Linked DNA regions of Glaciimonas sp. CA11.2. The protein of the gene in region 4 interacts with the protein of the main gene of each other region in a pairwise test. Links are inferred from orthologs where the notes say so. Each region holds a gene or a part of one and is shown on either strand. Other genes may lie near its edges. The genes, in order: ftsZ, RGU75_RS15615, ftsA and RGU75_RS08685.

Region 1 (7,751 bases), 230 kb from region 4 along the record:
TCACTACTGATGAAAAAGAACTTGGCGTCGTGCTGGTTGATATTGGTGGCGGTACAACCGATGTAGCGGTATTCACGGAAGGCGCGATTCGGCATACGGCCGTGATCCCGATTGCCGGTGATCAGATCACCAACGATATCGCGATGGCGTTACGGACGCCGACTGCGGAAGCGGAAGAAATCAAGTTGCGTTACGGCGTCGCAAAACAGATTCTGGCTGATCCGGGCGAAACGTTGGAAGTACCAGGTCTGGGTGATCGCAATTCGCGCACGCTGTCACGTCAGGCGTTGGCTGCCGTGATTGAACCACGCGTCGAAGAATTATTCGCACTAGTGCATCAAGTTGTGCGTGAGTCGGGGTATGAAGAGGTGCTCTCTAGCGGCATTGTGTTGACCGGTGGATCGGCACTGATGCCCGGCATGATCGAGCTGGCAGAAGATATCTTTTTGAAGCCAGCACGTTTAGGCACGCCACACTACAACGGCCAATTGGCTGACGTGGTGCGCAGTCCGCGTTACGCGACGGTGCTGGGTTTGCTGTTGGAGGCGAAAAAGCAGTATCTGCGTGGCTATATTGTGACGCGTCAGGAAGGCTCTGCGAAGGCAGTCTGGCAACGTATGAAGGAATGGTTTTTAGGGAATTTTTAAGTGTTGGAATGTGGTGTAGATGGGGTCAGACACAACTTCTGAAGTTGCAGTAAAAGGTCGAGGCAGTACAAAGAAGCAAAGTAGAAGCAGCAGATGTGGCAATACATTATTTAAAATTGGCGTGGTTAATGTTATTTGTGTAACGCGCAGTTGTCAGTTGCTAGGCCTCACACCGCGTGATGCCTATTGACTGGATGCTGCAACTTTATAAGGAAACATCATGGAAATCGATATACTTGACAATGCAACGCTGGGTACCGTGATTAAAGTCGTTGGCGTCGGTGGCGCTGGTGGCAATGCGGTTCAGCACATGATCAACAAAGGTGTCTCGGGAGTCGAGTTTATCGCTGCCAACACCGATGCCCAGGCGCTGAAGCACTCCAAAGCGCACAACGTTATCCAGATCGGTGAGACCGGTTTGGGTGCGGGGATGAAGCCTGAAGTAGGCCGCCAATTAGCGGAAGAGTCACGCGCGCGGATTGAAGATGCGCTGCGTGGTGCGCACATGGTATTTATTGCGGCCGGTATGGGCGGCGGTACTGGCACCGGTGCCGCGCCAGTCGTCGCACAGATCGCCAAGGAACTTGGCGCGCTGACAGTGGCGGTGGTGTCCAAGCCATTTTCGTACGAAGGTCAAAAATGCATGGACCTCGCTGACGAAGGCTTGGAAGCGTTATCACAACACGTTGATTCGCTGATCATCATTCTCAATGAAAAACTGGAAGAGATTTACGAAGACGACAGCATGGTCGAATGGCTGGAACACGCCGATGACGTACTCAACAATGCCGTCGCCGGGATTGCAGAAATCATCAATGTGCCGGGTCATATCAACGTCGATTTCAATGACGTCAAGACGATCATGGGTGAACAAGGCAAGGCGATGATGGGGACGGCAACTGCGCACGGCGTTGACCGCGCACGTCTGGCGGCAGAGCAGGCAGTTGCATCGCCATTGCTGGACGGTATCGATCTGTCGGGTGCACGTGGCGTGCTGGTCAACGTCACCGCAAGCCGCAGTCTCAAAGGTAAAGAAATCAAAGAAGTAATGGCTACCGTTCGTGCGTTTGCTGCACCGGACGCATCGATTGCACAAGGGATCGCTTACGACGAAACCATGGGCGACGATATCCGCGTTACCGTGGTCGCAACCGGTCTTGGCCGTGCGCGCAAATCGGTTCAACTGGTGCAGCCACAAATGTTGCGCACGGGAACGCACAACGAGCCGATGATGCAACACGGTCACGCCAATTCACATTCTGTCGGCCACGGTAGTTCGTCGTTTGACGGGATGAAAGCGCCAGCAGTATGGCGTCGTGAATCTGCGTCGGACACAGTACGCGCTCTGGAAAAGAATGGCATGGAAACATATGACATTCCGGCTTTCTTGCGCAAACAAGCGGACTAAGCAAGCCGACTAAGCAAGCGGACTAACCGAAAATGGCTATTGTTATTTGAAGCAAGACCAGTCAACGGTTGGTAGCGGTTTGTCCGCCAGGAAACGTTGACTGTAAATCGCTTCAACCTCTGCAGAAATGTGGGGAACAAGGCATACTTTAGAACGTCGCGACCTTTTTGGCGCGGCGTTTTTTTTAATCTTTTTATTTAAATATTAAGATTAAAAATTTAAGAATAAAAAAACAGACGGTAGTTCGTTGAGTGTAAGAATTCAGCGGATAAAGTGTTAATAGATTATTTGGCTGCGCCATAAAGTGGCGAGCAATTCTTATCCATTTTGTAGTACCAATAAAACCACCCAGATATAAGGACAATCATCATGACAATCAAAATCGGCGATACCTTGCCTGAAGGCCAATTAGCAGAATTCATTGAAACAGAAACGGAAGGTTGTTCGTTAGGACCAAATACTTTTAACGTCAGTGATTTAGTAAAGGGCAAGAAAATTGCCTTGTTTGCTGTGCCCGGTGCATTTACGCCGACCTGTTCGGCAAAGCATCTGCCCGGTTATGTTAAACACGCCGCGGAATTCAAAGCGAAGGGCGTAGACGAAATTTGGGCCATTTCAGTCAATGATGCGTTTGTTATGGGCGCTTGGGGCCGCGATCAAAAAGCGACCGGTGCCGTGCGTTTGCTAGCTGATGGAAATGCATCTTTCGTAAAGGCGTTGGGTCTGGACGCAGATTTTAGCAAAGCAGGCATGGGAATACGCTCACAGCGTTTTTCTGCGTTTATTGATGATGGTGTAGTTAAACAATTGAACGTTGAAGCGCCGAAGACATTTGAAGTATCGACGGCGGAAGTACTGTTGTCGCAAATATAATATTGAGTCGGTTGCGACCCATTTGCTGAACGAGTTATTGGTAATTAAACGGCGCGATTGCGCCGTTTTTTATTGGGGCTCCTATAATTAGCGCATTTTGCGTCGAAGATGGCCCTAATCCGTGTTTTTTATCCCACAATGACCACACTTCGTTACAGTCGCTGTTGGCGGCAACATCTATAATGATGACATGTTGAAACAACGCACCATCAAAAAAATTGTCAAAACCGTCGGTATCGGATTGCATTCCGGAACCAAGGTTGAGTTGACCTTGCGCCCGGCAGCGATAAACACCGGTATTGTTTTCCGTCGTATCGATCTCGATCCAGTCATTGACTTTCCTGCAACCGCCACTGCGGTGGGCGACACGCGAATGGCGTCAGTGCTGTCCAAAGATGGTCAACGCGTATCGACGGTCGAGCATCTGCTTTCGGCATGCGCAGGTCTCGGCGTTGATAATTTATACGTGGATCTGACCGCGGAAGAAATTCCCATCATGGATGGTTCTGCCTCGTCTTTTGTGTTTCTGCTGCAGCAGGCCGGTTTGGAAGAACAAGGCGCGGCGAAAAAGTTTATTCGAGTCAAAAAAACGGTGGAAGTCAGGGAGGGCGAGGGCGACAAGGAAAAATGGGCGCGGCTCGAACCTTGTGACGGTTTCAAGCTGAAATTCTTTATTGAATTTCATCATCCTGCTGTCGATGGGACAGGACAAACCGCCGAAGTTGATTTCAGTTTTGAGTCCTATGTGAAAGAAATTGCCCGTGCGCGCACTTTTGGGTTCATGCAGGATGTTGAAACTCTCCGAGGAATGGGCTTGGCGCGTGGTGGTTCATTAGAAAATGCGATCGTGATGGACGAGTATCGTATTTTGAACAGTGACGGCCTGCGCTACGAAAATGAATTTGTGCGGCACAAGATATTGGATGCTATTGGTGATTTGTATCTTATCGGCCATCCGTTACTTGCCAGTTACACCGCTCACAAGTCCGGTCATGCGATGAATAATCAATTATTGCGCGCACTGTTGGCACAACCCGATGCGTACGAAATTGTCAGCTTTGAAAACCTTGCATCTGCACCTGATACGTATCAGCGTCAGGTTGAGCAGGAATGGGCGTTGAACTAAGCAGCATTGTCTCGTTAGCGTGGATCAGGTGATTAAATTTTCACTTTGAGCGCTAACGATGGACTTTTTTTGCTGCATCATTAATTCCCACCATCCCACCATCCCACCATCCAATTCCTACGAGATAGATTGTTTAATTGGCAATTTCTTTTATCGTGTCTAATGGCATGCCGCAGTCATTCAGCGTAACCATGAATATATTCGGTCTGCGCGCTTTATCTACTCTGTTCGTCTGTGTATCTTTTGACCATTGCGGCAAGAGCCGCTTTCAATGCTTCGTTGCGCGGCGACTCTTCTAATGCTCCAGCCAGATGCGCGAATGCGGAAACTGCAGTCGGCGTGAGGCTAAATTGTTTAATTGGCGTTAATTTTTGTAGGCTTTGGCTTACTTGTACTTTGATCCGAATTCCATTAACCTGCCAGTTCTCCGCAAGTAAATAATTCTGAAGTTTTGGTAGTTGTTGTTTTAACTTCGTTGCTAATGCCGCGTTTGGGGCCGAGAGAACTAGTTGGCCTGATTCAAAATGCAATACCTCGCACGCTTCAAACATGCTTGGTAAGCCAGCGGCACACTGTTTTTGTAAAGCCGCCATACGAGTAAGGGTTGGCAGCAGCGCTGCCATTTTGTCGTTGTCGCGCAGGAAGTCAGTGGCCTCTCGGGAGATCCATTTGGACGACTTCGAACCGGCCGCTTGCATAAATGAAGAGGAAAATGAGAGTTTGCGCATGATCACGAAACGATATCACACCTATTACGCGAAGGGCGATCTAACCGCTATTGGCGAGCGGCCGCGATGCAAGTAATTCTTCTGCATCCCCGTTTCTCTCGTGCTAAATCGATCACATTAGGTGGTCGTCATATTGCAATGTTGATCGTGTTATTTCTGATAGCGGTATTATTGACGACGGTGTTGCTGTATTTTCTGACATTTCGTTATGCTGGTAGCGTATCTATACCTTTTATGAAGACGCCAGTCTCCTTCAGCAACACTGGGAGTGTTCCTGACAATGATAAATTTTTGAAAGAAAATCTCGCCGCAATGGCCATTAAATTAGGTCAGATGCAGGCGCAGTTGCTCCGCCTTGATGCATTGGGCGAGCGCGTTCAGGGTTTGGCGGGTGTGAAGCCGGAAGAGTTTAATTTCAAAGGGACACCGGGAACTGGCGGCGCAGAGCCGTCCAGCATGAATGAACGGAAGTCACGGGCGTTCGGCATTACTGAGTTCCAATTAGCGCTGGATTCGATGGCGCGTGATATTGGTCATCGGGCCGACTATATGGATGTGCTTGAATCCACATTAATGAGTGACAAAATCAAAGCAAAGCTGTTGCCGACCAACCAACCGGTTGCAGTAAATTACAACTCATCCAGTTTTGGATGGCGAGTGGATCCTTTTACCGGCCGCAGTGCGTTCCATGAAGGGTTGGATTTTCCGGCAATGACCGGCACGCCGATTGTTGCAGCCGCAGCCGGAGTAGTTATTGCCGCAGAATATCATCCGGCCTACGGCAATATGCTCGAGATTGATCACGGCAACGATATCGTTACTCGTTACGCACATGCCTCCAAATTATTGGTAAAAGTGGGTGATATCGTGCAACGCGGACAACATGTTGCGGATATTGGCAGTACCGGACGTTCTACTGGACCGCACCTCCATTTTGAAGTCAGAATCAAAGGCGGCGCTCAGGATCCGCGCAAGTTTCTTGCGGCTGGTACCGATCAGGCAAAAATGGCGGTATTGATCGGGAGGTAGTTAATTTTTTGATACTTTATTAAATGTCAATATACAAAAGTCTGATACAAATTGGATAAGGGGGATTGTTTCCTCGCGCATAACCCCAACGTGACGGAGGTCACATGATAAAATCTTGTACTTATGCGGTTATAGGACTTAAGTAAAACCGCCTCAGCGGAGTCATGCCTACCAGCGTTACATCCCTAATGCCATCTTTATTAGGGCTAGCTGAGACCATTTTGCATACATCCTAAGTTATAGTCTTACGGCCTGGTTTTAGTGATTTTGGGCTTGTTATGTATTTTGTTCGCTTCGCCTTCCTTAATTGTTTAAGGCTCGCGCTTCGCCTTTACGTTAATGGCTGATATAAACGGAGCAGTTTGTGTGAAAACGCGCAATAACTCCGATACTTTTTTTAGAATCCAAGCATGTCATTACTGACCCAGATTTTCGGTAGCCGCAACCAGCGACTGCTCAAGCAATACCAAAAAACTGTAGGCCAAATTAATGGCCTCGAGTCGACAATGGAAAAATTGTCGGACGCGCAGTTGAAAGCTAAAACGGCCGAGTTCAAACAGCGCATCACCGATGGTGAAAAGCTGGATGATATGTTGCCGGAAGCGTTTGCAGTGTGTCGTGAGGCTGGCAAGCGGGTTCTCAAAATGCGCCATTTCGATGTCCAACTAATTGGTGGCATGGTGCTGCATTACGGCAAAATTGCCGAAATGGGCACCGGCGAAGGTAAAACGTTAATGGCAACGTTGCCAGCGTACCTGAACGCCTTGTCAGGCAAGGGCGTTCACGTGGTCACAGTGAATGATTACCTCGCACAGCGCGACGCTGAGTGGATGGGGCGCTTATATAGTTGGCTTGGATTGACTACCGGTGTGAATTTGTCCGCGGTAGAGCATGACGACAAGCAAATTGCTTATTTAGCTGATATTACTTACGGAACGAATAACGAATTCGGTTTCGATTATCTGCGCGATAACATGGTGTTTGAAGCCGGTGATCGTGTGCAGCGGGTGCTGAATTTTGCGATTGTTGATGAAGTCGACTCGATTTTGATCGACGAAGCGCGGACGCCACTGATTATTTCTGGTCAAGCTGAAAATCACACCGATTTGTATCAAAAAATTAACTCCTTGCCGCCGCTACTGACACTACAAGTTGGTGAAGAAACGCCTGATGGCAAAGGTAAAGTTGAGATTCCGGGCGACTATACCAAGGATGAAAAAGCGCATCAGGTCTTGCTGACCGAAGCCGGGCATGAAAAAGCCGAGCAAATTTTGACCAATATGGGTCTGTTGGCAGAAGGCGCGTCGCTGTATGACGCGGCTAATATCAGTCTGATACATCATTTGTATGCCGCTTTACGCGCGCATTCCCTGTACCACAAGGATCAGCATTACGTTATTCAAAACAACGAAGTCGTTATCGTCGACGAGTTTACCGGCCGCATGATGCAGGGACGTCGCTGGTCAGATGGTTTGCATCAGGCGGTTGAGGCCAAAGAAGGCGTTCAGATTCAGAACGAGAACCAGACCTTAGCGTCGATCACGTTCCAGAATTATTTCCGTATGTACGGGAAACTGGCTGGCATGACCGGTACTGCCGATACAGAAGCCTACGAATTCCAGGAAATCTACGGTTTGGAAACCGTGGTTATCCCACAAAATCGTCCGAATCAGCGTAAAGATCGCCAGGATCAGGTTTATAAGACTTCAACTGAAAAATACAACGCAATGCTGATCGATATTCAGGATTGCTATGAGCGCGGACAACCAGTGCTGGTGGGTACTACTTCCATCGAAAATTCAGAGTTGCTGTCAGGTATTCTGGATAAAGCCAAATTGCCGCATAACGTTTTGAATGCCAAGCAACATGCACGCGAGGCGGAAATTATTGCGCAAGCGGGTAGTCCGAAGGCAATTACGATCGCCACCAATATGGCGGGT
Region 2 (7,756 bases), 1.6 Mb from region 4 along the record:
AGGCAGCAGCCTTAGCTGGCGCCCCACCAATCGCGTCCAGCTTTATTTGAATCAGCTGTCGTCCTGGGTTACCTTGGACGGCCTTGTCGATGGCTAATTGGTAAGCGACGCGCGCCTCATCAAGTTTATTTTGAGCAACCAAAATATCACCTTTACGATCTGCCAGCGCACTGGCAAATTCCGGCGATACATCTCCGGTCAATACTTTTAGCCCTTCGTCATACGCATTTTGATCAAGCAGGATACCGGCCAAACGAATTTTAGCAATTGTCTTGTACTCTTCTTGCCGACCATGATCAATAACCCACTGTAATTGCGCCTTGGCGCCATTCAGATCGTTCGCGTCAAAGGCAGCTTTCGCAGCAGTCATCCCTGCCATCTCTGCGTAGGCTGTACTACTGAATTTTTGTTGCATATCCGCTGCTGCGCGCTGTACTTTAGCATTATCTTTGGCACCAACCGCTTTTTGCATCTCCTCATACAATTGCGATGCTTGCGAAGCCTGACTATTTTGATAGTACTTCCAGCCACCCCATCCGGCATAACCGGCGAGCGCAATGATCACCACCCAGGTAACGAGGTTTCCATACTTTTTCCACCAGTCGTTTATGGTCGCTAACTGTTCTTGCTCTTCAAGATTAAATGCCATGATAATTTACTTTAATGGTGATAGTGAACGTGCTGGTGGTCATGATCGTGCCCGTGATGATCGTTTCCGACTATCTGATCTACCAAATAGTCAGTGACGCCGTCAAAAGGCACGATGGCCTGATTACTGCCATCCTCTTTAGCGCCAATTTCGGCGCGAAGTACTTTGACTGCAGCGGTATTATTCGCGATTTCATCGTCACCGATAATAACGGCATAGGCGGCACCGCTGGCATCAGCCCGCTTCATCTGCGCCTTAAAGCTTCCTCCTGAGTTTGCCGAAGCGCAATGTAGCACAACATCCAATCCGGCACTACGCAAACGCTCAGCTAACACAAACGATTGTAATTGCGCGGCATCCCCTTGATGCACCAGATAAACGTCACACTCATTACGTGTTACCGGCTCACCACTAGCCCGCATCAACTCTAATAACCGCTCAACACCCATCGCAAAACCGCATGCCGGTGTCGATTTTCCGCCGAACATTTCGACCAGCGGATCATAGCGTCCACCACCACAAACCGTACCTTGGGAGCCGAGTTGATCTGTCACCCATTCAAAAACTGTACGATTGTAATAGTCCATACCGCGCACCAAACGAGGATTGATAGTGAACGGAATGTTATTGTGATTGAGTATTTTTTGTACGCCATCGAAATGGGCACGCGAAGCTTCACCCAGATAATCGAGCAATTGCGGCGCGCCGTTGACCATATCTTGCATAGCCGGATTTTTGGTATCCAGAATACGCAAAGGATTGGAATGCAAGCGACGTTGCGCATCAGCATCCAGCACCTCGCTGTGCCTCTCAAAATAAGCGATCAAGTCGACGCGATGCCGATTTCGCTCTTCGGCGTCACCGATTGAGTTTAATTCAAGTTTAATGTTGTCGAGCCCCAGGTCATCCCAAAGACGCTGACAAAGCATGATAAGTTCTGCGTCGATATCCGGTCCAGTGAAGCCAATTGCCTCGGCACCGACCTGATGGAATTGACGATAGCGCCCACGCTGTGGACGTTCGTGGCGAAACATAGGGCCGCTATACCACAACCGCTTAGGGCCATCGTAAGTCAAATTATGCTCAATCGCAGCGCGAACGACGCTCGCGGTACTCTCTGGGCGCAAGGTTAGATTGTCACCATTCATCGAATCAGTAAATGAGTACATTTCTTTTTCGACGATATCGGTAACCGCGCCAAGACCGCGAGAAAACAAAGCGGTAGGTTCGACGATAGGGGTACGAATCTGCTGAAAGCCGTAGCTTTTCAGGACCGACTCCACTGTATTTTCAAACAGCTCCCACAAAGCCGCATCAGCAGGCAGGATGTCATTCATCCCTTTTACGCCAACAATTTTTTCAACTTTTTTAGATTCGGACATTCTTTTTAATGCTCACTTAAGTATTCATAAATTTGATGAGGCTTGATACTAAACAGCGCTGCACAACTTGGAACTTGGCTACTCCACAGCTTGAGTGGCGTAGCGTTTTTTAACATAATCGAGCACTATGCCCTGGAATTCCTCAGCAATTCGCTCCCCGCGCAACGTCATCTTTTTTTCGCCATCAATAAAAACTGGTGCGGCAGGAGATTCTCCAGTGCCGGGCAAACTAATCCCGATATTCGCATGTTTGGATTCACCGGGACCATTTACGATGCAGCCCATGACTGCGACGTTCATGCCTTCAACCCCGGGATAAGCCTTTTTCCACACTGGCATCTGATCGCGCAGGTAAGTCTGAATTTTATCTGCCAAATCCTGAAATACAGTCGAAGTAGTCCGCCCACATCCTGGGCAAGCAATCACCATTGGGGCAAATTTACGCAAGCCCATTGTTTGCAATATTTCTTGCGCCACAACAACTTCTTTCGTACGGTCACCACCCGGCTCAGGGGTGAGTGAAATCCTGATCGTGTCGCCGATTCCTTCCTGCAACAGTACAGACAATGCGGCTGTGGAGGCAACTATCCCTTTACTTCCCATACCAGCCTCGGTCAGTCCTAAGTGCAGAGGATAATCACAGCGATGCGCCAATTCGCGATACACCGCAATCAAATCTTGCACTCCAGAAACTTTACACGATAAGATAATACGATTTGCCGCCAGACCCAGCTCTTCTGCACGAATGGCATTTTCGATAGCAGACGTCACTAATGCTTCGTACATGACTGCCTGAGCACCCCACGGTTCATCTCGTTGCGCATTTTCATCCATGATGCGCGCTAATAGAGCTTGATCAAGGCTGCCCCAATTTACACCAATCCGGACAGGCTTATCGTATTTACAAGCTATCTCGATCATTTGGCCAAACTGGGTGTCACGCTTGGCACCTTTACCAACATTGCCCGGATTAATCCGATATTTAGACAACGCTTGCGCGCACTCGGGATAATCATTGAGCAAGGTGTGGCCGTTGTAATGGAAGTCCCCTACCAACGGGACATCAATTCCCATTTTATCAAGTTGCTCACGAATAGCTGGCACGGCTGCCGCCGCTTCCGGCCTGTCGACGGTAATACGAACCAATTCAGATCCTGCGCGCGCCAGATCTTTGATCTGAATCGCTGTTCCAATGGCGTCCGCAGTATCTGTATTTGTCATAGACTGCACTGCAACGGGCGCACCGCCGCCGATCAATATTTGACGCTTACCATAACTGACAATGGCTGTGCGACTGATGCGACGAATACCGGGACCAGAGGCTATTGGAGAATTCAAATCCGACATGGATGGTTCGCTTTCAGAATTATTTCAGATTCAGTCGGGCAATATTGTTTTTAGTGCCAGCTTTCAGATCGACTGCTTCACCACGCAAAGTCACATCAACGCCCGCTAAATTACCAATCACAACGGACACAGGCTGATCAATATCAAATGTTTCGGTACTACCGCCTTTTCCTACGCGAGAGAAAAGAATCTTTTTATCGGCACGCCTTATTTCAACCCAGGAATCCTGCTTGAACGTTAATTTTAAAATATTAGCTCCCGCTAGGGCAGCTGGAATTGCAGCGGTTGCCTCTTGTGGCTTGACCGCTGCAATAACGGCATCGAGAGGCGCTAAAACACTTTCAGTAGCAATCACCGTATGACTATTTGATGCTGGTGCGGCGGGCGTGTTTACTTGGCTCGACGGCACCCCATCCTCTACATGATTCGCAGCCGATACCGGAGCTGTTGCTCCGAACGGTCGACGCAATGCAGAAAAACCACCAAACTCCGCCACTAAAATACCGATCAAAACTAAAGCAATAGCGCCGAAAATCCAATTGTAAGGAATTCGATTACGCCCCCCCAACAGTAGCCGCGACTCAGAAAAAATCGTCGCGCTGGTAGGTTGCTTGCCCAAAATTTGGGTTTTTACCGGCATGACAGGCACGGTGCTCGGTAAAATCGTCGCTGGATCCAGTCCTAACATCTTTGCGTAGGACCGAATATATCCACGTGTCATCACAATAGTCGGCAAGGCAGCGTAGTCGTCAGCTTCGATCGCCTGAATTTGGCGCGGTGCCAGCTTCAGCTGGTTGGCGACATCATCGATAGACCAACCATTTTGCTGACGTTTATACGCCAGTTGCATCCCTACAGAGGCTACCTGATCACTACCCTGAATTATTTCCTCGCCGGTGATATTAGTAATAGTTTGGTCCGGCTCACTCATCAAAAACTCCGCGCTGATAGGATCCATATTCTGCAGATCCTGGATAGACTCGACGCAACTGCGTCACCAAATTTGTTTCCGCTACGCGATCACCCAACTTACGTTCAACCTTAATGGCGCTCCATAAGACATCCGCACTCAGTACGTCTATTTTTGTGACCAACGTCATATAAAAACGCGCCCGCTCAGTGTCATGGCGATCTGCGGCAATCAAAGCCAGGTTAACGTTAGTCAGAGGGTTGCCGGCGTCAAACTGAAATGCTTGCAAAAAATACCGTTCTGCGCTGATGCCATCCCTCAACTTTAGGCTACAGACACCAGCGTTAGTGAGCGCCTTAGCGGGAGAAAGATAAGAACGACTCTTCAATGCATTTTGAAAATAAGCGATTGACTCTTTTTCTCGTCCATTTTTACAAAGAAACCAACCATAGTTATTGGCGATATCAGGATTGTTAGGTGCTAACTTAAGCGCCCTGAGCAAATTATCGTCGGCCAAGCCGACTTCGCCCATGTCCATATAGATCAATCCGCGCATGCCATAAGCATCTGCGTTCTCAGGATCTGCGGCGATCGCCTGTTTCACTTCATCCAGCGCTACTTCCAACTGACCCTGACCATAGTAACCAACCGCCAATTCCAGGCGGATACGGGCACGCCGCTGCGCTTCAGTCAGATCAGAATTGGTTGGAAGTTCGCGGCGCGCGCCCGGTTCGGTTTTATTCGCAAAGTTGCCACCAGATGGCGATGTACAGCCCGCCAACAACGTCAACATCGCAACGGTAGCCATGATGAGAATACTCATGCACCTTGATTTCACTCAGAGACCTCAACAATGCGACCGAAATTTTTACCAAATTTTTGCTGATACTCGGCCATTTTTTGCATGCGCTCCTGGACTTTGGTGCGGTCCTGCACTTCTCCGGCTAGCTGCCCGCATGCGGCATCGATATCATCGCCTCGCGTCTTGCGTATCGTTGTGACGATTCCGGCATCCATGAGGATCTGTGCAAATGCTTTTATCCGCGGATTATTAGACCGTTTAAGACCAGACTCTGGAAACGGATTGAACGGTATGAGATTGAATTTGCAGGACACTGCCTCGCTACCACTGCGTCCCTGGACCAGAGCGATTAACTCGCGGGCGTTAGCATCACTGTCGTTAACGCCGTCTAACATACAATATTCAAATGTTACAAAATCGCGCGGTGCAAACTCCAGATAGCGTCGGCAAGATGCCATCAGTTCGCTAAGTGGATACTTTTTATTTAGTGGCACTAATCCGTCCCGCAAAGCATCGTTGGAAGCGTGTAATGAGACGGCCAACGCCACAGCACAATCCTGCGACAACTTGTCAATCATCGGTACCACGCCGCTGGTTGACAACGTAACGCGGCGGCGAGAAAGGCCGTAGGCGTTATCGTCCAACATCAGTTTCAAGGCAGTAACGGTCGGTTCATAGTTTAGTAATGGCTCGCCCATGCCCATCATTACCACGTTGGTAATCTGGCGCTCACCTTTTGGACCAGGGTCAATATTTTTTGATTTGCGGAGCTCAAATTCAGCCATCCATAACTGACCGATGATTTCACCCACGGTCAAATTACGGCTAAAACCTTGCTTGCCAGTTGAACAAAAACGACAGTTTACGGCACATCCAGCCTGAGTCGAAATGCACAGCGTGCCCCGATTTTCTTCGGGAATGAATACTGCTTCTACAGCATTACCCTGTCCGACATCCAGCAACCATTTGCGGGTGCCATCTGTGGAAATATGATCACTAATTACGGCCGGTGCGGCGATCATCGCGCGCGTGGCCAGTTTGTCGCGTAAGGACTTGGCCAGATCGGTCATTGCGTCGAAATCACTTGCTCCGAACTGGTGTATCCAGCGTAGCAATTGCTTAGCGCGAAACGGCTTCTCACCCAATTCGCCGCAATAGTCGACAAGTTGCGCAGGGTCCAGATCCAGCAGGTTGGTGAGAGCTGTCATGACAGATTCCATCTAATTGTTGATCCGTGTGCAAATGCAAAAAATGAATGCAAATGTCAGGCGGATCAACGTACTACAACTTACTAACTTATCAATTATCTGTGCTTCATTGCACGTACTGACTTGATACTTATTAACACCTTACTAATTCGTGCTTTGCGAATTAACGTGAGTACACGTTCAAAGCAGGAAAGAAATAAGCGATTTCAACAGCAGCTGTTTCAGCGGCATCGGAGCCATGAACTGCATTTGCATCGATCGAATCTGCGAAATCAGCACGAATCGTGCCTTTATCGGCCTTCTTTGGATCTGTCGCGCCCATCAGGTCACGGTGCGTCAGGATAGCGTTTTCGCCTTCCAGTGCTTGCACAATAACAGGACCAGAGATCATGAAATCAACCAGATCCTTGAAGAATGGACGAGCAGCGTGCACAGCGTAAAAACCTTCTGCTTCGGCGCGGGACAAATGCATCATGCGCGCAGCGATGATTTTCAGGCCAGCTGTTTCAAAACGGCTGTAAATTTGACCGATGACGTTTTTAGCGACTGCGTCTGGTTTGATAATCGATAGGGTGCGTTCAATTGCCATTTAAAAAAACTCCAATAATATAGAAAGGTCAAACTGGTGTAAGTTATTCAATTACATCTTCAATTGCATTGATACTAGACGGTGCTAGTCAGAACTATGCGAAATTGGCTGAAATTGTGTTAGGTAAAATCATGCATTAATGCCATGTTTTAGAAGGATTGTTTTATAATCCAATCAACCTTAGATTTTACCACGAAACACCTGCAAGAGAACCATATCACCGCGACCTAACACCCCAATAGAACCTCTGACGCTGAAAACTGTCTGAATTAACGAACGACCTATAAGGCTTGATGGCCGTGGCAAAGATAGTCTTACCACAACGTGCTATGCTACTTCCAGCTTATGTTCACGCTGTTAAAAAAGGGATAATCATGAATTCAAATCAGCAACATCGTTACGCACCAACGGGCACCACCGCAGGTCTAAGCGGCGTTCGCAATCGCGTGCTACGTAATACCTATTGGCTACTCGCGCTGTCGATGATTCCAACAATTGGCGGTGCCTGGGTTGGCGTACAACTCAATTTCAATCTATTCTCCGGCAATCCGATGATCGGATTTGTTGCGTTTATGGCAATTGCTTTCGGATTCTTCTACGCTATTGAAAAAACCAAGGATACCGGCTGGGGTGTAGTCGTCCTGTTAGCCTTTACGTTCTTCATGGGTCTGATGCTGACGAGACTGATTGAACATACGCTCAGGTTTTCGAATGGTGGAACACTGATTATGATGGCGTTCGGCGGTACCGGGATCGTATTCGCAGTCATGGCAACAATTGCTACAGTGTCCAAGCGCGACTTCTCTGGCCTGGGGAAATGGTTATTTGCTGGTTTGATCGTTATAATAGTGGCAAGTGTGGCGAATATC
Region 3 (3,826 bases), 230 kb from region 4 along the record:
TGCGCACCTGTTCGATCCGGCTGAACGTAGTCTGGCGGAATTGGCCGCTGAAAAATTTGATCGCGTCTTCATTGCGTTGCACGGCCGCTTTGGCGAAGACGGCACGCTTCAAGGAGCGCTGGAACAACTCGGTATTCCTTACACCGGTCCGGGCGTGATGGCATCTGCGATTGCGATGGATAAGGTAATGAGCAAGCGCGTCTGGCAGAGTCTCGATTTGCCAACACCACGTTTTCTTGTCCTGGATTCCGCGAGTGTATCGAGCGACGAGCTGCGTCAATTGCCGGATGCGCTTGGCTTGCCATTGATGCTCAAAGCCCCGCATGAAGGTTCGACAATTGGCATCAGCAAGGTAACCGGTTACGCAGACATTGATGCTGGTTTCGCCTTGTGTGCAAAATACGATGAAGTGGTCCTCGCAGAAGAATTTATCAGCGGACGCGAGTTGACTGTGCCAGTGTTGGGCGCAGGTCGGACCGCGCGCGCGTTACCCATCGTAGAAATCCGTGCACCGGATGGTAACTATGATTATCAGCACAAATATTTTACCAATGACACTACCTATTTATGTCCGGCGCCGTTAGACGACGTATTGACGCAGCGCATACAGTCATTAGCGGTACAGGCTTTCAATGCACTTGGTTGCAAGGGGTGGGCAAGGGTTGATTTTATGTTACGGGATAGCGACAACGCCCCGTTCATTTTAGAAATCAATACATCGCCGGGGATGACAAGCCACTCGCTGGTGCCGATGTCAGCCAAGCAGGATGGATCAAGTTACGAAGAATTATGTGTGGAAATACTGGCGTCAGCATCACTGGAATTGCGGCACGAGAGCAACGAGACGCCAATCTGAAAAGGTTGATATTTCGGTCAGGACACATTTTAACGAATTTAATACGTAGCAAATACGAGCGATAAAGATAGCAATTATGTGGCAAGACATCAAAATATTGAACGTAACTTCCAATGCCCTGATTGGGCTGGTTTTGCTCGTCTTGTTAGCCTCCGGTGTATGGTGGCTGGCCCAACGGCCTATGTTTACGTTAAAGGTTATCCGGGTTGAGGGAGCGGGGCAAGGCGAGATACGTCGGGTTAATCCATTGACGATTCGTGCCAGTGCTTTGCCGCGAATTAAAGGTAATTTTTTTACAGCGAATCTGGATGCGGTACGCGTAGCGTTTGAGTCGGTTCCATGGGTACGCAAGGCCTCGGTGCAACGCGAATGGCCGAACCAATTGGTCGTCACGATTGAGGAACACCAGCCATTAGGCACGTGGGACGACGATGGACGGTTGTTATCGGTTAAAGGTGATTTGTTTATTGCCAATCTGGATGAGGCAGAAGAGGACGGCGATCTGTTGAAATTTGGTGGTCCAATCGGTAGTGAGAAAGACGTTCTTGCACGATTCATGGATTTCAAGAAATGGTTTGCGCCGCTCAAATTAACACCTACAGATGTGGAGCTTTCTCCGCGTTATGCATGGAGCGTTAAATTGGATAACGGTATGACCGTGGCGCTTGGGCGGGAACAAAACAAGGCAACCTTGCAGGATCGTGTTGGCCGGTTGGTTGAGATTTATCCGCAGTTGTTGTCGCGTTTGCAGGACCGGATTGAAAGTGTGGATATGCGTTATCCGAATGGTCTGGCGTTAAAGGCGAGTGGCCTTGGTGCTGGATTGGGAAATAAAAAATAATAAGCGGAATATTATGACTAAAGACGCAAAAAACTTGATCGTTGGCCTTGATATCGGCACTTCCAAAGTGGTGGCGGTAGTAGCTGAGGTTCTGCCTGATGGACGACACGAAGTGATCGGGCTCGGTCAGCATGAATCCAGAGGCTTGAAAAAAGGGGTAGTGGTTAATATTGAGGCCACAGTAGAGTCGATCCAGCGTGCGCTGGAAGAGGCTGAATTGATGGCGGATTGCAAAATCCGCAATGTGTATACCGGTATTGCCGGTAGCCATATACGCAGCTTTAATTCCAGTGGCATGGTGGCGATCAAGGACAAGGAAGTAACGGCAGCAGATGTCTCGCGTGTGATCGAAACAGCGAAGGCTGTCAACATTCCGACCGATCAGCAATTGCTGCATACGGTGCCGCAAGAATTTATCGTCGATAGCCAGGACGATGTGCGTGAACCAATCGGGATGAGCGGTATCCGACTTGAGGTCAAGGTGCATATCGTTACCGGCGCAGTGTCGGCGGTACAAAACATTGTCAAATGTATTCGCCGCTGTGGTTTGGAAGTATCGGACCTGATTTTGCAGCCAATGGCTTCGGCCGATGCGGTGCTCACTACTGATGAAAAAGAACTTGGCGTCGTGCTGGTTGATATTGGTGGCGGTACAACCGATGTAGCGGTATTCACGGAAGGCGCGATTCGGCATACGGCCGTGATCCCGATTGCCGGTGATCAGATCACCAACGATATCGCGATGGCGTTACGGACGCCGACTGCGGAAGCGGAAGAAATCAAGTTGCGTTACGGCGTCGCAAAACAGATTCTGGCTGATCCGGGCGAAACGTTGGAAGTACCAGGTCTGGGTGATCGCAATTCGCGCACGCTGTCACGTCAGGCGTTGGCTGCCGTGATTGAACCACGCGTCGAAGAATTATTCGCACTAGTGCATCAAGTTGTGCGTGAGTCGGGGTATGAAGAGGTGCTCTCTAGCGGCATTGTGTTGACCGGTGGATCGGCACTGATGCCCGGCATGATCGAGCTGGCAGAAGATATCTTTTTGAAGCCAGCACGTTTAGGCACGCCACACTACAACGGCCAATTGGCTGACGTGGTGCGCAGTCCGCGTTACGCGACGGTGCTGGGTTTGCTGTTGGAGGCGAAAAAGCAGTATCTGCGTGGCTATATTGTGACGCGTCAGGAAGGCTCTGCGAAGGCAGTCTGGCAACGTATGAAGGAATGGTTTTTAGGGAATTTTTAAGTGTTGGAATGTGGTGTAGATGGGGTCAGACACAACTTCTGAAGTTGCAGTAAAAGGTCGAGGCAGTACAAAGAAGCAAAGTAGAAGCAGCAGATGTGGCAATACATTATTTAAAATTGGCGTGGTTAATGTTATTTGTGTAACGCGCAGTTGTCAGTTGCTAGGCCTCACACCGCGTGATGCCTATTGACTGGATGCTGCAACTTTATAAGGAAACATCATGGAAATCGATATACTTGACAATGCAACGCTGGGTACCGTGATTAAAGTCGTTGGCGTCGGTGGCGCTGGTGGCAATGCGGTTCAGCACATGATCAACAAAGGTGTCTCGGGAGTCGAGTTTATCGCTGCCAACACCGATGCCCAGGCGCTGAAGCACTCCAAAGCGCACAACGTTATCCAGATCGGTGAGACCGGTTTGGGTGCGGGGATGAAGCCTGAAGTAGGCCGCCAATTAGCGGAAGAGTCACGCGCGCGGATTGAAGATGCGCTGCGTGGTGCGCACATGGTATTTATTGCGGCCGGTATGGGCGGCGGTACTGGCACCGGTGCCGCGCCAGTCGTCGCACAGATCGCCAAGGAACTTGGCGCGCTGACAGTGGCGGTGGTGTCCAAGCCATTTTCGTACGAAGGTCAAAAATGCATGGACCTCGCTGACGAAGGCTTGGAAGCGTTATCACAACACGTTGATTCGCTGATCATCATTCTCAATGAAAAACTGGAAGAGATTTACGAAGACGACAGCATGGTCGAATGGCTGGAACACGCCGATGACGTACTCAACAATGCCGTCGCCGGGATTGCAGAAATCATCAATGTGCCGGGTCATATCAACGTCGATTTCAATGACGTCAAGACGATCATGGGTGAACAAGGCAAGGCG
Region 4 (7,750 bases):
TTTAGGCAAATCCGGATAAAAATAGTTTTTGCGTGCAAAAACGGATTGTGGCGCAATGACCGCATCGACCGCCAGACCAAACTGGATAGCGCGCTCAACGGCGCCACGATTAAGAACCGGCAATACACCGGGTAATGCCAGATCGACCGGACTGGCCTGGGTATTGGGTTCAGCGCCGAATTGCGTAGAGGAGCCACTGAAAATTTTTGATTTGGTCGAAAGCTGTGCATGCGTTTCAAGACCGATTACGACTTCCCATTGCATAATTTTCTCGTTTCTTTTCTGTACGTGCGCGATGGGCCTTATTGACCATATTGAAAGTGTCGCCAACTCAGGCAATCGCGCACAATGCTGTGTTTATTCTTCGTGACGGCACGTGCCGGTTTTTAAATTTACCGACAATTCCGTAAAATTTACTCTTGAGCCGCACAACGCCGGACAGCTCGGTTTAATGCTTAACGTGTCACCATCGCGTTGCAAGCGGATACTGCAGTTTTTGCCATGATTATAAAAATCAAAACCACGTCGATCTCGTGCCGCCACTGGATCTTTTAGGGTGACACGCCAGCCCGGTTTATCGCCACTCTGGGTGACTTCGGCGACCGGTTCGTCGCTTTCATCCACGCTGCAATCGAAACCGTGCATCGTCCGATACTGATCCGACTCCCAGCGAAAAGTTTTTATCTTGGCGCCATCCAAATGTATTTCGCCTTCGTCGGCCAAAATAACTTTTTCACCGCCTTCAGTATGGGTCGTATTGCAGCCAAATTTGGTCTGCAATTCTTGCGCATACACGGATGTCGACAGTAGCGTTATGGCCAGTAGGATCAGCATCGTAACAAAATAGCGGTGCAAACAGGTGTGGATGACGCGCATGGCGAATTTCTCGTTTCGGTTAGTTGGGCGACCGCAAATGCCAGTCGGTTACGCGTTGATATTGGTGTGCAACGTTAAGCAGCTTCGCTTCATCAAAATAGCTTCCGATAATCTGCAATCCAACCGGACGCTGCGCATTTTTTTCTCCCTGCCCAAAACCGCATGGAATCGACATGCCTGGCAAGCCAGCCAGACTACTCGATAAGGTATAAATGTCGGCTAGATAATTCGCCACAGGATCATTCGCTTTCGCGCCTAAATCCCACGCTACGGTAGGTGATACGGGGCCCATGATGACGTCACATAAACGGTTAGGGCCAGTTAGTGCCTTTTGAAAGTCTTCTGCGATCAGGCGACGGATTTTTTGCGCTTGCAAATAATAGGCATCGTAATAACCGTGCGACAACACGTAGGCACCTACAAGAATACGACGTTTGACTTCTTCGCCAAATCCCTCAGCACGCGATTTTTGATACATATCGGCCAGATCTTTGTAATCGGCTGCGCGATGTCCGTAGCGGACGCCATCGAAGCGACTCAGATTGGACGACGCTTCGGCTGGCGCAATCACGTAATACACGGGAATTGATAGTTCAGTTTTCGGGAGTGAAATATCGACCAGAACGGCACCCAATTTTTCGTACTCGCTCAAGGCTGCGCGCACCGCTTGTTCAACGTCGGGGGCGAGGCCGCTACTAAAATATTCTTTTGGAATGCCGATTCGCAAACCTTTGATATCGTCGTTCAGGCCAAGAGTAAAATCTTCTTTTGGGCGCTCCAGACTGGTGGAGTCGCGCGGATCAAATCCAACCATCGCATTGAGTAACAAAGCACAATCTTCTGCAGTTTGAGCGATGGGCCCGGCCTGATCCAATGACGAAGCAAAGGCGATCATGCCGAAGCGAGATACGCTTCCGTAGGTCGGTTTGATGCCCGTGACGCCGCATAGCGACGCGGGTTGACGGATTGATCCGCCCGTATCGGTTGCGGTGGCCGCTGGCGTTAATCTTGCGGCCACAGCCGCTGCCGAACCGCCTGATGAGCCGCCCGGAATCGCGGTTTTATCCCAAGGGTTTTTAACGGCGCCGAAATGGGAGTTTTCGTTCGATGAACCCATCGCAAATTCATCGCAGTTCAGCTTGCCCAGGTGCACCATGCCGGCATCTTTAAAATGCGACACGACGGTTGCATCGAAAGGGCTGACGTAATTTTCCAACATTTTGGAGCCGGCAGTGGAACGCCAGTCACGCGTGACAAAAATATCTTTGTGCGCGATCGGTAGGCCGGTCAAGGGTGTGGCGTTATTTTGAGCCAGCCGTTGGTCGGCGTTGCGCGCTTGTTGCAAGGTCAACTCGGGGTCTACGTGCAGAAAAGCATTGAGATCACTTTGCTGAATACGTGCCAAAAATTGTGTAGTCAGTTCCACAGAAGAAATTTTCTTATCGTGAAGCAGTATCGACAGTTGTTTAAGAGTTTTTGTATGCATGTGATGGAAACTTGCCGGGTAAATAAGGAATGATTCATTCGCTGCACATCGTCCGAATTAATTGCATTAATCGTAAGATACGGACAAAAGATGTGTTTTCAGCAATTCATATTTCCTAGGGTTTTCTGCCGGTGAGTGTTGCGCAAATGGCACCGGTTTGCCGTTTTATTATATTTTCGATGCACGGATGGTCGCTCCATGATGCGTCGAAAATAGCGCGCCTGACGTTAGTGAATAGTGGTTATTGGGTTATTGCAGATAAATAATTAAATGAATTAATTAATTTATTTATCACTCGAGTGCGTTATATTTCTTTAAAGAAAATTATTCGATGACTTTTGGAACGAGATAGAGGCCGTCCTCGGTTGCGGGTGCAGTGCGTTGGTAATCCTCGCGGCGGTTGGTTTCGGTAACAACGTCGTCGCGCAGGCGCAATGAAAGATCTGTCTGCAGCGCGGCAATCGGATGACTTAACGGCTCAACACCCGTGGTATCAACGGCGCTTAGCTGTTCCACCAATGAAAAAATGCCATTTAGTTTATCTAAGGTGGCCGTGGCCTGGTCTTCGGTCAGCTCAAGGCGGGCGAGATGGGCAATACGTTTAACGTCGGAAAGGGCTAGAGACATATGTTTTGGTGGCGCAAAATGCGCTGCTGAAAGTGTTGTATGAAGGTCTTTAATGTCGATAAAACTTCTTAAAGCTTTGTAAAAGGCCAGCATTTCTAGCCTTTTGTCGATCAATGTCTTTCAAATTATAAGGTAGAATGTCGGGTCCATGCCGCATGTCGCAGAGGTGCTGCTTTAAAAACACTCGGAAAACAGCTTAGGCCAAGAATGTGGTTGCAAATATTGCAACTATAATGCGTTGTTAAACGTGTCATATTTAGGGTTGGGCCGGTTAACTGATTTTTAAAGAGCGCTGAAGAAGGCCATGCGCTGATAATAGATTCCCCTTATAAAACGCTTAGGCGCACCATTGTTGCGCATCAGGACAATTCATGTTTGGATTTTTACGCAGTTACTTCTCGAACGATCTGGCGATTGATCTAGGTACCGCGAATACGCTTATTTATGTACGTGACAAAGGCATCGTTCTCGACGAACCCTCTGTGGTTGCTATCCGCCAACAAGGCGGTCCCAATGGTAAAAAAACAATTCAGGCGGTAGGGCGCGAAGCCAAGCAAATGCTGGGTAAGGTTCCTGGCAATATCGAGGCGATCCGGCCGATGAAAGACGGCGTTATTGCCGATTTCACTGTCACCGAACAAATGCTTAAACAGTTCATTCGCATGGTTCACGATACGAAGATGTTCAGGCCTTCGCCGCGGATTATTATCTGCGTACCTTGCGGTTCTACACAGGTTGAACGCCGTGCAATTCGCGAGTCGGCATTGGGCGCGGGCGCTTCTCAGGTATTCCTGATTGAAGAGCCAATGGCTGCAGCAATCGGTGCAGGTTTGCCGGTTTCTGACGCGACTGGTTCAATGGTGGTCGATATTGGTGGTGGCACAACCGAAGTCGGTATCATTTCATTGGGCGGCATGGTCTACAAAGGCTCAGTACGCGTTGGTGGCGACAAGTTTGATGAGGCTATTGTTAATTACATCCGTCGCAACTACGGCATGTTGATCGGTGAACAAACCGCGGAAGCAATCAAGAAAGCTATCGGTTCTGCATTCCCGGGTTCTGAAGTGAAAGAAATGGAAGTAAAAGGGCGCAACTTGTCGGAAGGTATTCCGCGTTCGTTCACTATTTCCAGCAACGAAATCCTGGAAGCGCTGACTGATCCGCTCAATAACATTGTTTCTGCAGTAAAAAATGCCCTTGAACAGACGCCTCCGGAACTTGGTGCGGATATTGCCGAAAAAGGCATGATGCTCACGGGTGGCGGCGCTTTGCTGCGTGATTTGGACCGCCTGTTAATGGAAGAGACCGGTTTGCCGGTCATCGTTGCCGAAGACCCATTGACTTGCGTGGTCCGCGGTTCTGGCATGGCGCTGGAACGGATGGACAAGCTGGGATCGATTTTCTCGTACGAGTAATTCACCTAGATAGGGTGTGCTGCCATATCTTCATGCTTCGGCTTTCGATTTAAGGCAGTGCAACGATGGCTGAGACGGTTTTTTCCGGACTCGGCCCTTCGTGTCGATGGGCGAACAGCCACGGTGCTCCGTGGTCGTCCTTGATTATTTGGGGTGATTTTCGGTGATCCGCAGTTGTTTGCGGCTCGCTTGATACTCTCGTCAGGCGATCATTTTTAGTGCATTTTTCTTCAATTTAGTCACCAATAACCTGTTTGCCATCAATGGAATACAGCCCGCCTCCCCTCTTTAAGCAAGGTGCTTCGGCACGCGGAAAGGCGATTGTTTGTACGTTGCTGGCGCTCACGCTGCTGATCGTCGACGCGCGTTTGCATGCGCTCGTCCTTCTGCGACAGGCAGTCAGTACCGTGCTTTATCCGGTCCAGGCCGTAGCGCTCATGCCGCGTGATGCTACCTATCGGATGATCGATTATTTCTCGACATTGTCGTCGGTAGAAAAAGAAAACCGAGAATTGCGTACCGTACAGGCATCGCGTGCGCAGCAATTGCAACAAGCGCAATTGCTGGCAGTAGAAAATGTTCAGTTGCGTAAGTTGTTGGGTGCGCAACAACAACTGGCAGTGAAATCGGTAATGAGTGAAATTCTTTATGACGCGCGTGATCCCTTTACGCGCAAGGTCGTGGTTGATCGTGGCTCCCAGCAGGGCGTTCTTACCGGACAGCCGGTCATTGACGACGCGGGCATTGTTGGGCAGGTCACTCGCGTATTTCCTTTTACCTCTGAAATCACATTGTTAACTGATAAAGATCAGGCTATTCCGGTGCAGGTTTTACGGAATGGTTTGCGAAGTGTCGCGTATGGTCGCGGTCAATCCGGATTTCTCGATTTGCGTTTTATGGCGGCCAATGCAGATGTCAAAAAAGACGATGTATTGGTGACCTCGGGCATCGACGGCGTGTATCCGCCCGGCTTGACCGTCGCGAAAGTGGTTTTGGTTGAAAATAAATCTGCCGATGCATTTGCACATATCGTCTGCGCACCTGCGGCCGGGATTGACCGCCACAGACAACTACTGATTTTGCTGGTTGATCCAAAACCGGCACCGCGCCCGGATGATATTGTCAAACCGAGTAGTGGAAAAGTCGATACGCTGAGCAAGCGCCGCTTGACTGACAGCCCTAGAGAAAAAGCGCAAGAAGCAGCAAACGCGGCGAGTGAAGCCGACAAAGAAGCGAACAAAGATGCGATGAAGAATGCCGCCCGCGATGCGAAGGCCGAGCTTGCGCGAAAAAAATTGCAGGAACGTAGCCGATGAGTCGCCCACACTATATTTTATTGCCTGCTAATCCGCTTTTTATCGGGATGACGTTACTGCTGGCTTTTTTTCTGAACCTGATGCCTTGGGGCCAGTTGCCGGGTGTGCCTGATTTTGTTGCATTGGTATTGGTGTTCTGGAGCATTCATCAGCCACGCAAGATCGGCATCGTTATCGCGTTCTGCATGGGATTGCTGGTTGATGTGCATGATGCAACGCTGTTGGGGCAAAATGCATTGGCGTACACACTACTTTCGTATTTCGCAATCATGATCCATCGGCGCGTATTATGGTTTTCGCCATTGGGTCAGGCTCTCCACATATTACCGTTACTCTTGTTGACGCAAGCGGTGCAACTCGTTTTGCGTCTGATTATCAGTGGCAAATTTCCCGGCTGGTTGTTTTTTACGGAAAGCCTGGTCAGCATGCTTTTATGGCCATTGCTTAGCTGGATGTTATTGGCACCGCAACGACGTGCCATCAATCGTGATGATAATCGACCGATCTAATTATGCGACATCGCTTTGGGCGACGCCGGTCGCTCTTCTCTGCGCCAGAATCTCACGGTGCAAACCTCATGACAGAATTTAAGAATACGGAACGCGAGCTACATAACTTCCGGATGCGGATCACCGCTGCGGTGGTATTCGTGTTGTTTTGTTTTTCCCTCTTGGTGGCGCGATTTGTCTGGCTGCAAATTATTCGTCATGACGTTTACGCAGCGCAAGCCGAGGAAAATCGCATTTCGTTAGTTCCTATCGTTCCCAATCGCGGACTGATTCTGGATCGTAACGGTGTCGTGCTGGCGCGCAATTATTCTGCGTACACGCTTGAAATCACGCGCTCCAAAATCAACGGTAAACTTGAAGATGTGATTGATGATTTGTCCAAGTTAATCGACATTGAGCCGAAGGATCGGCGGCGATTCAAAAAATTGATGGATGATTCAAAAAGCTTTGCCAGCTTGCCTATTCGCACGCGATTGACTGACGAAGAAGTGGCAAAGTTTACGGTACAACGTTATCGCTTCCCCGGCGTTGATGTTCAGGCGCGCTTATTCCGTGAATATCCACTCGGCGACGTCGCCGCGCACGTGATCGGCTATATCGGACGCATCAGTCAAAATGACGCCAAAGCAATCGATGAAGGCGACGATGCGGCTAATTACAAAGGTACCGATTATATTGGCAAGGAAGGCCTTGAAAAGAGTTACGAAAGCCAGCTTCACGGCACCACCGGTTACGAAGAAATCGAGATATCAGCGAGTGGGCGTGCCGTGCGAACTTTATCGCGTACGTCGGCCATACCCGGCAAAAATCTGATTCTTTCCATTGATATTGAATTGCAAAAAATCGTGCAGAAAGCCTTTGGTGATCATCGTGGTGCGCTGGTGGCAATTAACCCTGCAACGGGCGACATTCTTGCCTATGTGTCGCAACCAAGTTACGATTTGAATCTGTTTGTCGATGGCATTGATCAGCAAAGCTGGAACGAACTACTCAATTCTCCAGACCATCCGCTCATCAACCGGCCAATGAATGGTGCGTATCCTCCGGGTTCTACCTACAAGCCATTTATGGCCTTGGCCGGGCTTGAACTAGGGAAGCGTACACCACAGCAAACAATCAGAGACATGGGATTTTTCATGCTCGGAGGTCATCGTTTCCGCGATGATAAGGTGGGTGGCCATGGCGTGGTTGATATGTATAAGGCGATTGTTGAATCCTGCGATACGTATTTCTATATGCTAGCCAACGATTTGGGTGTCGATGCGATTCACGATTTTATGAAGCCGTTTGGTTTCGGACAGATCACAGGGATCGATCTCGAACATGAGCGCAAGGGATTGCTACCATCGACCGCATGGAAACGGTCGGCCTTTAAAACTGCTGCGCGTCAGAAATGGCAAGGCGGGGATACTGTTTCTCTGGGAATTGGTCAGGGTTTCAACACCTTTACACCGCTGCAGATTGCGCATGCGACGGCTACGCTGGTGAACGATGGCATTGTCATGAAGCCGCATCTGGTAA

What was found.
Region 1: the proteins of RGU75_RS08685 (region 4) and ftsZ interact in binary tests that used the Escherichia coli proteins (3 or more experiments, as listed by UniProt). The link is inferred for Glaciimonas sp. CA11.2 from one-to-one orthologs.
Region 2: the proteins of RGU75_RS08685 (region 4) and RGU75_RS15615 interact in binary tests that used the Escherichia coli proteins (3 or more experiments, as listed by UniProt). The link is inferred for Glaciimonas sp. CA11.2 from one-to-one orthologs.
Region 3: the proteins of RGU75_RS08685 (region 4) and ftsA interact in binary tests that used the Escherichia coli proteins (3 or more experiments, as listed by UniProt). The link is inferred for Glaciimonas sp. CA11.2 from one-to-one orthologs.

The regions. Positions count from the first base shown.
Region 1 is NZ_JAVIWL010000001.1:2,260,129-2,267,879, forward strand. Bases 1-2,961 are described here. They hold ftsZ (cell division protein FtsZ), read left to right. Parts: upstream 1-867; coding sequence 868-2,055; downstream 2,056-2,961. Other genes in these bases: ftsA (cell division protein FtsA), read left to right, coding at 1-647; RGU75_RS09675 (peroxiredoxin), read left to right, coding at 2,425-2,928. In the rest of the region: lpxC (UDP-3-O-acyl-N-acetylglucosamine deacetylase), read left to right, coding at 3,119-4,054; RGU75_RS09685 (hypothetical protein), read right to left, coding at 4,270-4,782; RGU75_RS09690 (M23 family metallopeptidase), read left to right, coding at 4,849-5,811; preprotein translocase subunit SecA, read left to right, coding at 6,222-7,751. UniProt on the Escherichia coli protein: Essential cell division protein that forms a contractile ring structure (Z ring) at the future cell division site. The regulation of the ring assembly controls the timing and the location of cell division.
Region 2 is NZ_JAVIWL010000001.1:3,606,137-3,613,892, reverse strand. Bases 2,368-5,333 are described here. They hold RGU75_RS15615 (RodZ domain-containing protein), read right to left. Parts: upstream 4,337-5,333; coding sequence 3,398-4,336; downstream 2,368-3,397. Other genes in these bases: rlmN (23S rRNA (adenine(2503)-C(2))-methyltransferase RlmN), read right to left, coding at 5,123-5,333; pilW (type IV pilus biogenesis/stability protein PilW), read right to left, coding at 4,302-5,111; ispG (flavodoxin-dependent (E)-4-hydroxy-3-methylbut-2-enyl-diphosphate synthase), read right to left, coding at 2,368-3,378. In the rest of the region: RGU75_RS15630 (tetratricopeptide repeat protein), read right to left, coding at 1-649; hisS (histidine--tRNA ligase), read right to left, coding at 661-2,031; more of ispG, read right to left, coding at 2,110-2,367; more of rlmN, read right to left, coding at 5,334-6,298; ndk (nucleoside-diphosphate kinase), read right to left, coding at 6,462-6,887; RGU75_RS15595 (Bax inhibitor-1/YccA family protein), read left to right, coding at 7,262-7,756.
Region 3 is NZ_JAVIWL010000001.1:2,257,833-2,261,658, forward strand. What follows is about bases 876-3,826. They hold ftsA (cell division protein FtsA), read left to right. Parts: upstream 876-1,710; coding sequence 1,711-2,943; downstream 2,944-3,826. Other genes in these bases: RGU75_RS09660 (cell division protein FtsQ/DivIB), read left to right, coding at 933-1,697; ftsZ (cell division protein FtsZ), read left to right, coding at 3,164-3,826. Outside these bases: RGU75_RS09655 (D-alanine--D-alanine ligase), read left to right, coding at 1-856. UniProt on the Escherichia coli protein: Essential cell division protein that assists in the assembly of the Z ring. May serve as the principal membrane anchor for the Z ring.
Region 4 is NZ_JAVIWL010000001.1:2,027,080-2,034,829, forward strand. The notes cover bases 2,423-5,382. They hold RGU75_RS08685 (rod shape-determining protein), read left to right. Parts: upstream 2,423-3,360; coding sequence 3,361-4,404; downstream 4,405-5,382. Other genes in these bases: gatC (Asp-tRNA(Asn)/Glu-tRNA(Gln) amidotransferase subunit GatC), read right to left, coding at 2,687-2,989; mreC (rod shape-determining protein MreC), read left to right, coding at 4,668-5,382. In the rest of the region: Asp-tRNA(Asn)/Glu-tRNA(Gln) amidotransferase subunit GatB, read right to left, coding at 1-264; RGU75_RS08670 (hypothetical protein), read right to left, coding at 358-876; Asp-tRNA(Asn)/Glu-tRNA(Gln) amidotransferase subunit GatA, read right to left, coding at 896-2,362; more of mreC, read left to right, coding at 5,383-5,720; rod shape-determining protein MreD, read left to right, coding at 5,717-6,229; mrdA (penicillin-binding protein 2), read left to right, coding at 6,298-7,750. UniProt on the Escherichia coli protein: Forms membrane-associated dynamic filaments that are essential for cell shape determination. Acts by regulating cell wall synthesis and cell elongation, and thus cell shape.